One region of the Brevibacillus sp. genome, then DNA from elsewhere that is predicted to be linked to it. Evidence: predicted binding sites of a transcription regulator. Region 1 holds the regulator's gene; each other region holds the start of a gene.

Region 1 (3,674 bases):
ACCTGATCCAGCTCGTAAATCTCGTCTTTGAGAAAATCCACACGTCCGAAATACGGTTTGTCTCGCCCGTGATCTTCCAGATACCGCAAATCTTTGGCCTTGTTGTAGTTCACGACCTGTTTCACATAGTCATCGGTTGCTTCGTTAATTTCCTCACGCAGTTGAACAATCTCGTCGTCAATGAGCGCAATCGTCTCTTTCAGCTTGTTTTGTTCTGCTTCGTAATCGCGGTGCTGGGTACTCACACCCATCCCCCCTCTCAGCTTTATCCATTATTTTTTATTATTGCATTTGCCGGGCAAGCCAAATCCCTACGGCGCATGAGGACAGCCCGACCACGATACTCGCGAGTGCATACAGCGTCCCGCGCAGCCATTGCCCGTCGCCCCAAAAAGAAACAACCTCCAGAGAAAAGGTGGAAAACGTCGTGAAGCCACCCATAACCCCTGTGGTAAACAAAATATACACTTCGGGAGAAATGCCTCCCCGCTCTTTGCCGATCACAAACAACACGCCGATCAAAAATGAGCCGATGATGTTGGCTAACCAGGTGCCGATTGGCCACCCCGGCTGATTCGCCGCCAAAGACAACCAATAGCGAAACAATGAACCGACAGCACCGCCTACCGCTACAGCCACCCACGCCATCTGTTTTCCTCCTCTGTCGAATACCTGATAGTCATAAGGAACAAAAAGACACCCGAGCGTCAAGCAAGGATGTCTGCCTTATCAATACAAGTGAGCTTAATGTTTGGGACGATTCTCTTCAAGATCTTCCACATAACGGATGGAATCGAGATTCGCTTTCAGCGATGCCTTGACCGCATCAATGTACTTTTGTCGCAGAGCTTGCTGCTCTTGCTTTTCCTCATCGGTCAAACCAACCTCGCGCGATTTTTTGACCAGTTCGTTGATTCGTTTGATTTCCGCGTCAGATACCACGTACGGTTCCTCCCACCCAGTAGTAATGCCGTTTAATTATATCACATCAGGGCGAACTCGCAAGATGGAGACGAACCGGCAAGTGCTTTCTATCATTTCGGATCGGGAATGAGCAAGGTCTGTCCCGGATAAATCAGATTGCTCTGCAGATCGTTCGCCTCTTTAATATCCTGGATCAGATCGCGTACATCGACCGTCTCCGTTTGATGGCGGACTGCAATGGTCCACAAGCTGTCACCGTCGCGAACCGTCACTTCTGTTCCTTTTAGCGGCTCAGCGTGCGAAGAAGCAAACACCAGTTCGGTCAACAAGTAAAAAAAGAGAGAAAACGTAATCAGGAACAACAGGGCTTGGCCTCTGGTAATACCAAAACGGACGCGACGGGACGATTCTTTTTCAAAACGGTTAGGAATAGACATGACATTCATGGGATAACCTCCTGCAAACATACGTTCTATAAGTTCGTACCCTAATCATAAATGAGAACATATGTTCATGTCAATACGAAAACCTGCCCCTTTGCAAAATTCACGCAGGTGACGGCAAGATGGCCAATTCCCCTTTTGGTATGGGACAATCCGCGAACAGCCATGCTTCTGGCTCGCACCAACCATTCGACAAGAAACGTTCTTTCGGGCAAAAATTCCTGTTCGCCTTTTTATCGAACTTATGTTTGTCGAACGCAAGCTCCCATGGTATAATATAGGAAAATATGTTCGAGAAATCAGGGGTGTCTTTTTATGTCAAAATTATCTAGCAGACAACAAGCCATCATCGAATTCATTCGGAAGGAAGTTCGCGACAAAGGTTATCCTCCATCTGTGCGCGAAATCGGCGAAGCTGTCGGACTGGCTTCCAGCTCTACCGTACACGGCCACTTGGCCCGCCTGGAAAAGAAAGGCCTGATTCGCCGCGACCCGACCAAACCGCGCGCGATCGAGCTGTTGTCTGAAGAAGATCGCTTCCAGGACAACTTCGAAGACTCCGTTGTCCGCGTTCCTGTCATCGGGAAAGTAACCGCCGGGCAACCGATCACGGCGATTGAGGACGTAGAGGAATACTTCCCGCTTCCAGAAAATATCGTGACTTCAGACAAGGTGTACATGCTGCGCGTGTCCGGAAACAGTATGATCGACGCCGGAATCCTCGACGGAGACTACGTCATCGTGCGCCAGCAGCATGTAGCAAACAACGGAGATATCGTTGTCGCCATGACCGAAGAAGACGAAGCAACCGTCAAGCGCTTTTTCAAAGAAAAAAACCACTTCCGTCTCCAGCCTGAGAACGCCACGATGGAACCGATCATTTTGGACGCCGTTTCCATTCTCGGCAAAGTCATCGGCGTCTACCGCCTCATTCACTAATTTCGCGACATACAAAAAAGGACAGCCATCGCTGTCCTTTTTTCTCTCTATCTGGCGAGGAAAAACCAGATAATCATGGTCACCTGCAACACTACTTTGACTACTGCGCTTCCCAAAAAGCCGATCAGGGAGCCAAAGCCCGCTTTGACCGCCCGCTCGAAAGGCTGGTTCTGCACCAACAGCTCCACCAGCACGACGAAGACAAACGGCAAAATGATCATCCCAAATGGCGGGAACACGAAAATCCCGAGAAAAATCCCTGCGGCAGCCGCCACCGACGACCATTTGGAGCCGCCGTATTTTTTCACGAAATACATGTTGGTCAACAAGTCAGCGCCGTACAGCAAAATACTGAATACCACCATTCCCCACCAGAAGGACGCTGGCAACCCCGCTCCCGGATCTGCTATGAAAAAGTGGTAGAGCAAAAAGCCTGCCCACAGCAAAATCGTATCGGGTAACACAGGCAAAAATATACCTGCAATACTGAGCGCGAATAGCACCAAAACAACGATCCAGAGTAAAATATCCATCTGCATGCACTCCCCTCACATAGGTAATACGAGCAAAAGCGATTTTTGTTGCACACTTGTTTTCGCGAATCTATCATACTTGTTGCGACAAACATCTGCAAATACCGAACGAAACAGGAGTTTTCTATGACGAGAAACTGGCGTGATCTCACCTATTTGCGAAACGGTACAGCAAAACAGCAAGCAGCCGCACGAGCCATCGAACAAAGCGCGGTATTGCAACGCCTGCAAGCTTTTGATCCGGTGCTCGCCGGAACGATTCCGCTCGACATCGATATTGGCGACAGCGATTTGGACATCGTCTGCGAATGCTACGATCTTGAGCTGTTCGCCGAGATCGCCCGCAGCTTTTACGCAGACTGCGAAGAATACCAGGAAGCCCGCATGCCGGTACAAGCTGTGCCCACATGTCTTGTCTCCTTTTTTGCCCACGGCTTCTGGTTCGAGCTTTTTGCCCAACCGCGCCCCGTCGAACAACAAAACGCGTATCGGCACATGATCATCGAACATCGCTTGCTGCAACTGGCAGGACCGAAAGCGCGGCAGCACATCCGCCAGCTCAAGCAAAACGGCTTGAAGACAGAGCCAGCTTTTGCCTCCTACTTTCACATCCCGGGAGCTGACCCGTACCAAGCGTTGCTTGCGCTGGAGCCATGGACAGATGATCAGTTGCTTGACCTGATCGTCGGCCGATAAGCCGCAAAGATCGTGTTTTTTGAGTAACTTGGCAAAGCGCTCGCAAACATCTGCGCATGAAAATCGCTGCAAGATGATCTATAATGGAAGGAACTGCGCAGAGTTTGCGTACTGCACAGGAAGGTATGAATCGTGATCG
Region 2 (3,674 bases), on a different contig from region 1:
GAATCAGCGAACGCTCGTTGCGCAGGAAGCCTTCTTTATCGGCATCCAAAATCGCCACAAGCGATACTTCCGGCAAGTCCAAGCCTTCCCGCAGCAGGTTGATCCCGATCAGCACGTCAAATTCGCCCAAACGCAAGGAACGCAAAATTTGCATCCGTTCGATCGTCTTGATGTCGGAGTGCAGATAGCGTACCTTGATCCCGATTTCCTTGAGGTAGTCCGTCAAGTCCTCGGACATTTTTTTCGTCAGAGTCGTGACCAGTACGCGCTCGTTTTTGGCAATCGTCGCCTGGATTTCCCCGATGAGATCGTCAATCTGTCCTTTGATCGGGCGAACCGAGATCGTCGGATCGATCAGCCCTGTTGGACGGATGACTTGCTGCACCACTTCCGGGCAATGCTCCAGCTCGTACGGGCCGGGCGTTGCAGAAATGTAGATAGCCTGGTTGACCTTTTCCTCAAACTCCTGGAATTGCAGCGGTCGGTTGTCCTTCGCAGACGGCAGGCGGAATCCGTGCTCAACCAGGACGTTTTTGCGCGCCTGGTCGCCGTTGTACATCCCCCGCACTTGCGGCAAAGTCATGTGCGACTCGTCGATCAGCAAAAGGTAGTCCTCTGGAAAGTAGTCCATCAAAGTGTACGGAGCGTGCCCTGCTGGCAGCCCTGTCAAATGTCGCGAGTAGTTTTCAATCCCGGAGCAAAAGCCCATCTCCAGCATCATTTCGACATCGTAGCGCGTGCGCTGTTCCAGTCGCTGCGCTTCCAGCAGCTTTCCCGCCGCTTTAAGCTCGGCCAATCGCTCTTCCAGCTCCACTTCGATGCTTTGAACGGCCAGCTTCATTTTTTCTTCGCGGGTGACATAGTGAGAAGCAGGGAAAATGGCTACGTGGTCGCGCTGTCCCAAAATCTCTCCGGTCAACACATCGATAGAGGTAATCCGCTCAATTTCGTCCCCGAAAAACTCCACACGAATAGCCTGTTCGCTCTGCGACGCGGGAAAAATCTCCACGACGTCTCCACGAACCCGGAAGGTCCCGCGTGTGAAGTTGATATCATTGCGCGTGTACTGAATGTCGACCAGGCGATGCAAAATCTCGTCTCGGCCTTTTTCCATCCCCACTCGCAGCGACAGCAACAGTTCCTTGTACTCTTCAGGCGAACCCAAACCGTAAATACAAGAGACAGAAGCGACAATGATGACGTCCCTCCGCTCAAACAACGCACTGGTCGCCGAGTGACGCAGCTTGTCGATCTCGTCGTTGATGCTGGAGTCTTTTTCAATAAATGTATCCGATTGGGGAATGTATGCTTCTGGCTGATAGTAGTCGTAGTAGCTGACGAAGTATTCCACCGCGTTATTCGGGAAAAACTCCTTGAACTCTGCGCAAAGCTGGGCAGCCAGTGTCTTGTTGTGCGCCATCACCAGCGTCGGCTTGTTCACCTGGGCAATTACTTGGGCAGCCGTAAACGTCTTTCCCGTACCTGTTGCACCGAGCAGTGTCTGGTGCCGCTTGCCTGCCTGGATGCCTGCCACCAGTTCGGCGATAGCGGTCGGCTGGTCACCGGACGGTTGATACTCCGATACCAATTCAAAACGCTCCATTCCCTCGTTCATCTCCTCGTTGCAAGACTGTTCTATTTCCATTATAACACAATTTAAGCTCTGATAAGCCAGAAATTCGAACAAATGTTTGTCTTCATCCTTCGACAGATTATACCGATAATAAGTAGTAGTGCACAAGTATGTACGGTTAGACTCGCCACCTTCAGGGAGGATCGACATGTCAGATATCGGAACCACCGTTAAAAATAATCCTTATATACAGCCACACATGAGCTACCAGGGCAAAAAAGAGTTCTCGGCAGAGCTGGATAACAATGCGTTCATGAAGCTTTTGCTGGAACAGTTGAAGCACCAGGACCCTACATCCCCGATGGATAACTCGCAGTTCATTCAGCAAACGAGCATGATGACCATGGTGGAGCAAATGAAAAAGATGTCCACTTTGATGGAACAATCCAACAACAGCATGCTGACGCTGGAAAAATACGAAGCGCTGACGGGTCGCACCGCAACCTACTCCCTCACGACCAAAGACGAAGTGACGGGAGAAACTGCGACTCAAACAAAAGAAGGCGTGCTGGAAGCCGTCTACATGGACAAGGGCAAAATATACTTCCGCATTACCGGAGAGACTAACCCGATTCCGCTTGCAGACATCAAAGGACTGGAGTCGCAAGGCATGACGGGGAATGCGCTGGACAGCAGCCTCAAGTTCATGAATATGATCGGCAAAGACGTTTCGTACAAAACGACCAAAGAAATAGACAAAGACGGAAACCCGGCTACTACGGACGACATCACGAAAGTCGACGAAATCGCCAACGCCGTCATCACCGGATTCACAACAAAAGACGGAATCACTCAGTTCTCGCTGAACAACGGTCAGACGGTCAAGCTCGATCAGGTCGTCGGCATGAGCGTGAAGCCGGAAAACAATGCCATGAGCAACTCGTTGCAATATGCGCAAATGATCGGTTTCAACGTCACTTACACAGAAAGCCAAACCAACACGGACGGTTCAAGCTCAAACAACAGCCTGAATGGCGTCATCAAGGCTGTCAGCATGAAAAACGGCATCGTAGAGTTCGTCTTGGCTGATGACAAAAAAATTGCGCTGAATCAAATCACCGGATTTGAAGCGAGCGCCTAGTCTAGTTACACACAAAAGCCGCCTCTTCTGTAACGCAGAAAGAAGGCGGCTTCTTATTTTTGCTTATTCTTTGATAATGGTCTGCCCCGTCAAAGCATCAACATACACCGTCGTGTCAATCTTGGCATTTGCTCCGCAGAAGCAGTGCGAGCGAGTTTGCCGGAAAGACAGGTCGTAGCCCAGTTTAAAGGTAATCGCATTCGTCTGCGCATCCCGCTGGTGAATGTAGTTCAGTTCAAGCGGCAATACGCCGAGCAACCGATCCATGGCAGCCTGCTCCTTGATCGCCTTGGAGCTTGCAGGGTACACCACGTTTTCCGGACGGTTTATGCTGACTTCTTCGATTTTGCCCGTCCATGAATTTACTTTGACCGTATACATGCCAGCTTCTTCACTCTGTCCGATTCGGTAGACCGGGACATTTCCCAGCAGTGGATCAAGAGCCAGCGAGGTGTACTTCTCGTCGCCGATATCCGTCACTCGCAGCTGGTTGCTGCCGGAAAGAACAAGCCGCTTCAACAGCATTTCCACTGTTTTGCGATCGCGGTTTTTGTCGGTTTTGGCAGCAGCCCCTGGTTCATTCGCCTGTCTGTAAATAAACTGCTGCATCTGTCCCGTCTTGGCATCTGTTACGAGCATGATGTGCTGCCCCTCAGCCTTACTGACGCCCTCTGGGAACTGGCCGATTTGGTATTTCTTGTCCTGGTCAGTTGCGTCCTTTTGGAAGTGGCCCCAGATAAAATAGCGCACAGCCTCACCGTTGTCGTGTTTCTCCTCCAAAATGGTCATCGGCAATCTTGCCGTTTCCAGTTTGAACAGGATGCGCAGCAAGTTGCGTGCCTCTTTCTCTGTTTGGGCCGTCCATTTTTCTCCTGTACCGGTTACATTTAAAATTTGCGGCAATTTGTCAGGTGCGGCCAACTTTTTACCGCTCGTGGCATCCACTGCGCTTCCTGTATG
Region 3 (3,674 bases), on a different contig from region 1:
CGAGCTTCCATTTGGTGTTCATCAAAGTGCCGACTTCTTCTGGCGTATCCAGACGGAAGTCTACGCCAAATCCGCTTTCGCGAGCGAAGAAGGACGGGAACTCGGCAGTGCGGTAGCCGACCACCGGCACGCCTTGCGTCTCCAAGTATTCCAGCGTGCGTCCGATATCCAGGATCGATTTTGCGCCAGCGCATACAACCGCAACGCTTGTTTGCGCCAGCTCAGTCAAGTCAGCAGATACGTCCCACGTAATTTCGCCATCGCGGTGTACCCCGCCGATACCGCCAGTCGCAAACATGCGGATGCCAGCCAGATCGGCTGCGATCATGGTTGCCGCTACTGTCGTCGCACCGATTTTGCCGCTTGCGAGGACGTAAGGGAAGTCGCGGCGGCTCACTTTTTCCACCGATTTGTTGGTCGCGAACTCTTCCAGCTCGCTCTCGGTCAAACCGATTTTGATTTTGCCGTCCATGATTCCGATTGTCGCTGGCACTGCGCCATTGTCGCGGATGATTTGCTCTACTTCTTTTGCCATTTCGATGTTTTGCGGGTATGGCATCCCGTGGGAGATAATCGTAGTCTCCAGGGCAACTACTGGCAAGTTGTTCTCCAGCGCGTGGCGTACTTCCTCAGTAAAGGTCAGGTATTGTTTCATCTTTTATCGCTCCTTTTCGTATTGTCCAACGGTCAATTGCAGTTGTTCCGCTTTGAGCAAGGGAGAAACGGACTGCTCTGTCTGCAAAGTCAGAGCGGATGCTGCCAAACCGAGACGGCAAGCAGCCTGGAACGACTCCCCGTTCACGATGCCGTACAACAGGCCGGACGCAAACGCATCGCCTGCCCCTGTTACATCAACTACCTCAGTCGGATACGGCGCCATCTGCTCCGATACGTCCTCCGACTGATAAAAAATTCCTGCTTCGCCCATGGTGACGATGACGTGCTTGACGCCTCTCTCCCTGATTTTCTTGCACGCTTCGGCGCAATCCTCGATAGAGTTGATCGTCATGCCGGAAAGCAGCTCCGCTTCCTCCCGATTGGGCAGGATCGCTTCGACTCCGTCCAATTGCTGTGGGAGCTTTTTCGCTTTTGCAGAAGAGACCGGGTCAACAAAGAGTCGGATGTTTTCCTCCCGGCAACGGCTAATGATGTAGGCCAAGCAATCCTCCGGTATGTTCGTATCGATAAAAATCGCGTGGGCTGCTGCAATGTGCGACCATTTCTCGGCAAACATCTCCGGTGTGAGCGCGTCGTAAATATCCATGTTCGCCAAAGAAACGACCATTTCCCCATCGATATCGAGCAATGCGGTATACGTGCCTGTGCGCTGCGTAGGCAAGCGCCACACCTGGCTGATATCTACTCCGTGCTTTTTCGTCTCCTGCACGATCCACTCGCCTTCCTTATCTTCACCGATGCTGGTGAACAAGGATGTATTGCATCCCAGTCGTCCAAGATTCTCCGCGATATTGCGGGCAACCCCGCCACACGATTCCATGATCGTAACCGGATTGGAGGAATGCAGACGCACGGCTTGCTTTCCACGCGCTTTTCGGTCGAGGTTCGCTCCACCGATGCAAGCGATCATGCCTTCGTCCCGCAATACGTACGCTCTGCCTTTAATCTCGCCGCGCTTGGTCAACTGAGCGATATACCCCGCTACAGCCGACCGCGAAATCCCGATCAAGTCAGCCAGCTCTTGCTGGGAAATGAACGGATTTTGCCGGATGTGATGAAGGATCAACATATCTTTCTCCACGGTCATCCTCCTTTCTTCTGATTAGCATTCACAGCTTTGTTTACAAACAAAAGTCTATCATAAAAACATTTGTTTTGCAAAGGATGATTTTATCCCCCCTCTATTTGACAAACGGATGCGACTTCATGTAAAGTTATCTTAAATTCAAGATATCGAAAATTCGTTGGAAAGGAGGGTTTTTCATGGATCGCAATGATTCCCTCGATCTTTTTGTCGTATTATCGAGATCATATAACTGGGTCACTGCCCACTCCAATCGGCACATCCGCCTGCACGGGCTGAATCCTACCGAGTTTGGCGTCCTGGAAGTTCTCTATCATAAGGGCCCGCAGCCATTGCAGCAAATTGGCGAAAAGATCCTGATCTCCAGTGGAAATATCACCTACGTTGTGGACAAGCTAGAAAAGAAGCAACTGTTGATTCGCAAACCCTGTTCGGCCGACCGCCGGGTCATTTACGCCGAGCTGACGGAAAAAGGCCATGCGTTTCTGGCAGACATTTTTCCTTCTCATCAAGAGGCGATTGAAAAAGCGGTCGCGGGACTTACCCCGGAAGAACAACAGCAAGCGATTGCTTTGTTAAAAAAGTTGGGACGTGCTGCTCAGGAGAATTATTAGACTGGGCAGCACCCACCGAGGGTAAAAAAGGTGTTGACAAAACCTTCAACACGTAATAATCTTAAAATCAAGATTTACACATTAAAAGTTATCTGCTTACAAAAAGAAAGGGGAATATTTTTCTCATGAGCAAAGTACTTTTCATTAAAGCAAATGATCGCCCAGTTGAGCAGGCAGTAAGCGTAAAGCTGTACGAGGCTTTCGTAAAATCTTATAAAGAAACGCATCCAAACGACGAGATCGCCGAGCTGGACCTGTTCGCAGAAAACCTTCCTTACTACGGAAACGACCTGCTCACTGCCATGTTCAAAGCTGGACGCGGCATGGAGCTGACTGCTGAAGAACAAAAAGGCGCTGAACTGGTGAGCAAATATTTGAACCAATTCACTGATGCAGAAAAAGTAGTTATCGCATTCCCTATGTGGAACTTCACCGTTCCTGCTGTTCTGCACACCTACGTTGATTACCTGTCGCAAGCAGGCAAAACGTTCAAATATACAGCGGAAGGCCCTGTTGGACTGATGGGCGACAAAAAAGTAGCTCTCCTGAGCGCACGCGGCGGCGTATACTCCGAAGGCCCAATGGCTGAAATCGAACTGGCTAACCGCTACGTTCGCACGGTGCTTGGCTTCTGGGGCATCAGCAATGTGACAGAAGTGATCGTAGAAGGTCACAACCAATTCCCGGACAAAGCAGAAGCAATCGTAGCAGCAGGCATCGAAAAAGCAGCAAAACTGGCGGAATCCTTCTAAGGCCCGCCAGCCTTTCTTGTCCTAATATCTCAAATTTGAAATACTATAATTTAAAATAATTAAGGAGAGATGAAAAATGATGGATCTTGGATTGTTGATTATTCGCTTGGTGATTGGGTTGTCGTTTGCAGGTCACGGTGCGCAAAAGCTGTTTGGCTGGTTTGGCGGCTACGGTTTGAAAGGCACAGGCGGCTGGCTGGAGTCCATCGGAGTCAAACCTGGCGTTGCCATGGCTCTGCTTGCCGGATTGGCTGAACTGGTCGGCGGCTTGCTGTTTGCAGCAGGTGTCGGTACATGGGTCGGCGCTCTCCTCATTGTCTTCACAATGTTGGTTGCGATTGTGAAGGTTCACGGTCAAAATGGATATTGGGTAACGCAAAACGGCTACGAGTACAACCTGACTTTGATCGCTGTCGCTATCGGTGTCGCTTTGATCGGTCCAGGAGCATACGTTTTGTTTTAAGCAACACTCGCTAAGCCCGTAAGCCAGCATTCCACCAAGGGAGGACACAACAGATGGAAATCCGCGTCTATACACAGAATGAA
Region 4 (3,674 bases), on a different contig from region 1:
CGTTTCAGCGCGGCACGCTGTTTTTTGCCACTTGCTTTGCAAAAAGGGGCCTATTTTTGTCCATTTTCTGAATCCTCGTGCCCCTGTTCTTCCTGCATTTCCCGCTCAAAAACCCGAAGCCAGTTCTACTTGCAGCAAACACGCAAAAGACAACCAGTGAAACCCGTCGCCTGTCTTGAGCTTCAATCGCCGGGCCGCCTGATCGATATGTATGACGTGGGCAGACAAGTGCCGCGGCTCGCGTCCGTCAAAGTATGTCAGCTTCAAGAGGTTGTTCGCCTGAAATCCTTGCCAGATCAGCTCGCTCATCGCTCCCAGCTGCTCCTGGTCAAGCTCGGGCGGCACGTACTTCTGCTCCTCTTCCTTGGCGCGCAAATACATTTCCCGATGTTCCGGGAGGACAAATCGGCTGGCTACAAACACATTCTCTTTTTTGGATACGCGCTTTTCTCTCATGCTCTCTTCTCTCCTCGCTGCTGATTTCGCATCCACCAATCGATCAGCTCCTGACACTCTGCCTGCAAAATTTCAATGGTGTACCGGGCTTCCCGTACATATCCGCGCTGCTGGTAGTGCACCATGTACACGTGCCCCTCGCGCCTGGCGCGGACTACTGTGCAGTCGCGCTGCTGCAAAAGGCGGCGCATTTGCTGCTGCTGCCGCTCAGCCCAGCGCGACAGCTCCTGAAAAGCCCCATCGATCATGGCCTGGTAAGAGAGCTTTAACGGCACAAGCTGAAGTCGGCTCCAATCGACCATGACAGCCTGAAACAAAATGCCGAACAAAATGTACTGCCGGACAAGCTCGTACTCTTCTTCTGTTGCCAGCGGAGTCGTCACTTGTAGTGCCCCCCGATCTTGCGCGCGCGTTCTTTCGCCTGACCAGCCTCCGTGACAGAGGCTGCCCGCAAAATCGCATCTGGGCCAAACCGTGTCCGAATCTCGTCGATCGTCCGGGCGAGCGAACGGCGTTTGTGGTTGTCTGTGAACAAATTTAGCTGCACGGCATGATCGGAAATCAGCTGCTCCAGGTTGATCCCGATACTGCGCACAGGCGTCTGCTGCCAATGGCGATCAAACAACCGGCAGGCTGCCTCGTACAGCTCCATGGCATCATTCGTCGCTTCTGCCAGCTTCATCTGTCGGACAAAGCCTTCTCCTGCCGACAAGTTCGCCCCGCGACAGCCAACCGACACGACGGAACCCATCAACTCCTTTTTGCGGGCCCGCCTGCATACTTCTTCGCACAGCTCCAGCAGCACGACCTTGATGTCTTTGGCCGTATGATAATCGCGCGGCAGCGTCATATGATGGCCGATCCCTTTTTGCGTGCCGTACACATCGAGGGAGACAGGCGAGTCGTCGAGGCCATGCGCCGTACGCCACAGCACTTCGCCGTTCACTCCCCAGTGGCGGGTAAGCACATCTGGCGAGAGCTTCGCGAGCTGACCGATCTGGTAAATGCCCATCCGATGAAAATGCCGCTTCATCCGCGAGCCTACGCCGAACATTTTCTCTACCGGAAGCTTCCAGAGCGTCTCTTCCAGCTCCTCGCGTTTCAGCCAAAAGATGCCGTCCTTCCGCTTTTTGGCGAAGTTGTCACAGGCCATTTTCGCGAGTACCTTGTTCTCCCCGATTCCTACCCGGCAGCGGATGCCCGTATCCGCCCAGACCCGTTTTTGAATCTGCGCTGCCAGCTGCAACGGGTCGCCGAACAAGTGAAGGCTCCCGGTCACATCGAGAAACTGCTCATCAACCGAATACGGCTCCACCTTGTCGGTAAACGATTCGAATATCGCGGTAATGTGCATGGAAATCCGGAGGTACATCTCCATGCGCGGACGCACGACTACGAGCTTGCGGCATTTTTGCTGCGCCTGCCACAGTGCTTCTGCCGTAATCACGCCGTACGACTTCGCAATCGGACAGGCTGCCAGCACTACTCCGCTTCGCCGCTGCGGATCTCCTGCGACCACAATCGGCTGATTGCGCAAGGCCGGATTGGCCCCTTTTTCAATACTGGCGTAAAAGCTCTCCATGTCGATCAAGAAGACGCACGGTTTGTTCGCATTGGGCATCACCATCATCCCCTAAACAAGAACTTATGTTCTTATTATAGCAAACGTATGTTCGTTTTTATACCTGACCCGCCGAAAAAAACATTGGTAATTATTTCTGCAAAAGAAACGCACACGCCAGCAGGTGTTTCGGCAAGCGTGTGCGAATCTGATACGAGGATGTTATTTTTTGACAACAGGAATCCAAATCTCGCTGCGAAATGTCGGCGAAGTCGTATCCTTGTCGGCATTCCACAGCAGTTCGGGACCTTCCGCCAGCTCGTAGCCGGAAGAGAGAAACCACTCGGCATAAATGCGGCCCCAGACGTCTTGCAGCGTATCGGGAAAAGGTCCTACGGCTTCAAATACCGCCCAGGTAGAGGCCGCCACTTCGAGCTTCGCGAAGTGCTCTGGACATTCCTTTGTCGTGGCCACGCCGATGTAATGATCCAGCTCTCCGTGCTCGCCCTGATTCAACCGCTTTTCGGAAAAATTCGTGGATGCGCTCAACAATCCTACAGGCTCGGTATTGGACAAAGATTTGAGCAGCTCGATTTTTTCAGCATCCAGCGAGGCCCACATCGCAGCAATCTCGGGATTCACCCCGTTGTACATCAACGGAACCCGTTTCTGCAAGCCAACGATGCGAAATCCCGCTTTCTCTTCTATACGATAGTTCATGACACTGCCTCCTTTGATAGACAGATGGAAGGTCATGCGCGGATAAGCTTTCAGCGACTGGCCGCTGGCTCTCGCTTCGGTGGGCGTTACCCCGTGCATGTGCACGAAGGCGCGGGCAAACGAATCTGGCGAGCTGTACCCGTACTTGATGGCGACATCAATGACTCTCACCCGCTCGTCTTTCAGCTCGAAAGCAGCCAGTGTGATGCGCCTGCGCCGGATGTACTCGGAAAGCGGAATGCCAGCCAGAGAGGAGAACATCCTTTTGAAGTGGTATTCCGAGCAGCAAGCCACGCGTGCGGCCTGCTTGACATCAATCTCGCCAGCCAGATTTTCCTCGATGTAGTCCAGAGCTTCGTTCCATTTTTGCAGCATATCCATCAACATGACCTCCCTCTCCACCAAAGAGTAACAGACATACCGCGAAGCGATCCGACATTTCGTGCCCGATGATGCAGGGTGGCTTCGCTACATGTAGCATCCCGATTCCCATACCGTACCGAAAGGAAGCGAATCATGCCCATGACCACTTCTCCTTCTCCGTTGCACTCCGAGATCGGAGCCATTTTCATCGCCGTCAGCGATATTGAGCGTGCGCGCGACTGGTACTGCCAGCTGTTGGGACTGCCGAATGACGGCGAGATTTCGTTTGGACACCTCTATTGCATCCCGATGAACAACGGCTCCAACCTGGTGCTGGACAGCAAAATTTTTCCCAAACGCACCCCTGATGATGCTCCGCTCTTTCACTTCAACACGACGGACATCGAAGCCTCCTATCGTTACCTGGAAGAGTTGGGGGTGGAGCTGGTCGGTCCGATCCAGCACGGACACTGGTTCACGTTCAAAGACCCGGATGGCAATCTGCTGATGGCAGCCAAATGCTGACAAAGAAAGGGGAAACCGACTGTGACGATCCGCCTGCGCCTTACCGTGC

The links. Region 1 encodes LexA, which represses DNA repair genes until DNA is damaged. Its sites were predicted from a motif close to CGAACATATGTTCG; they were not measured.
Region 2: a site for LexA is predicted at 1,681-1,694, ahead of uvrB (excinuclease ABC subunit UvrB). Genes of this name have one in related genera too.
Region 3: a site for LexA is predicted at 1,913-1,926, ahead of DEP07_RS17600 (carbohydrate kinase). Genes of this name have one in related genera too.
Region 4: a site for LexA is predicted at 2,119-2,132, ahead of DEP07_RS08405 (DNA polymerase IV). Genes of this name have one in related genera too.

The regions. Positions count from the first base shown of each region.
Region 1 is NZ_DOTK01000026.1:129,207-132,880, forward strand. It holds gene DEP07_RS06345 (HelD family protein) at 1-245, opposite strand, end outside; gene crcB (fluoride efflux transporter CrcB) at 283-648, opposite strand; gene DEP07_RS06355 (DUF896 domain-containing protein) at 745-942, opposite strand; gene yneA (cell division suppressor protein YneA) at 1,035-1,370, opposite strand; gene lexA (transcriptional repressor LexA) at 1,683-2,306, shown strand; gene DEP07_RS06370 (DUF456 domain-containing protein) at 2,354-2,839, opposite strand; gene DEP07_RS06375 (DUF4269 domain-containing protein) at 2,966-3,535, shown strand.
Region 2 is NZ_DOTK01000049.1:16,058-19,731, forward strand. It holds gene uvrB (excinuclease ABC subunit UvrB) at 1-1,603, opposite strand, end outside; gene DEP07_RS15330 (flagellar hook assembly protein FlgD) at 1,782-2,714, shown strand; gene DEP07_RS15335 (hypothetical protein) at 2,778-3,674, opposite strand, start outside.
Region 3 is NZ_DOTK01000056.1:15,156-18,829, reverse strand. It holds gene DEP07_RS17605 (pseudouridine-5'-phosphate glycosidase) at 1-655, opposite strand, end outside; gene DEP07_RS17600 (carbohydrate kinase) at 659-1,759, opposite strand; gene DEP07_RS17595 (MarR family winged helix-turn-helix transcriptional regulator) at 1,942-2,376, shown strand; gene DEP07_RS17590 (FMN-dependent NADH-azoreductase) at 2,502-3,128, shown strand; gene DEP07_RS17585 (DoxX family protein) at 3,205-3,591, shown strand; gene DEP07_RS17580 (pirin family protein) at 3,645-3,674, shown strand, end outside.
Region 4 is NZ_DOTK01000034.1:54,388-58,061, reverse strand. It holds gene DEP07_RS08415 (YolD-like family protein) at 106-456, opposite strand; gene DEP07_RS08410 (hypothetical protein) at 453-839, opposite strand; gene DEP07_RS08405 (DNA polymerase IV) at 836-2,077, opposite strand; gene DEP07_RS08400 (AraC family transcriptional regulator) at 2,240-3,118, opposite strand; gene DEP07_RS08395 (VOC family protein) at 3,254-3,625, shown strand; gene DEP07_RS08390 (GNAT family N-acetyltransferase) at 3,647-3,674, shown strand, end outside.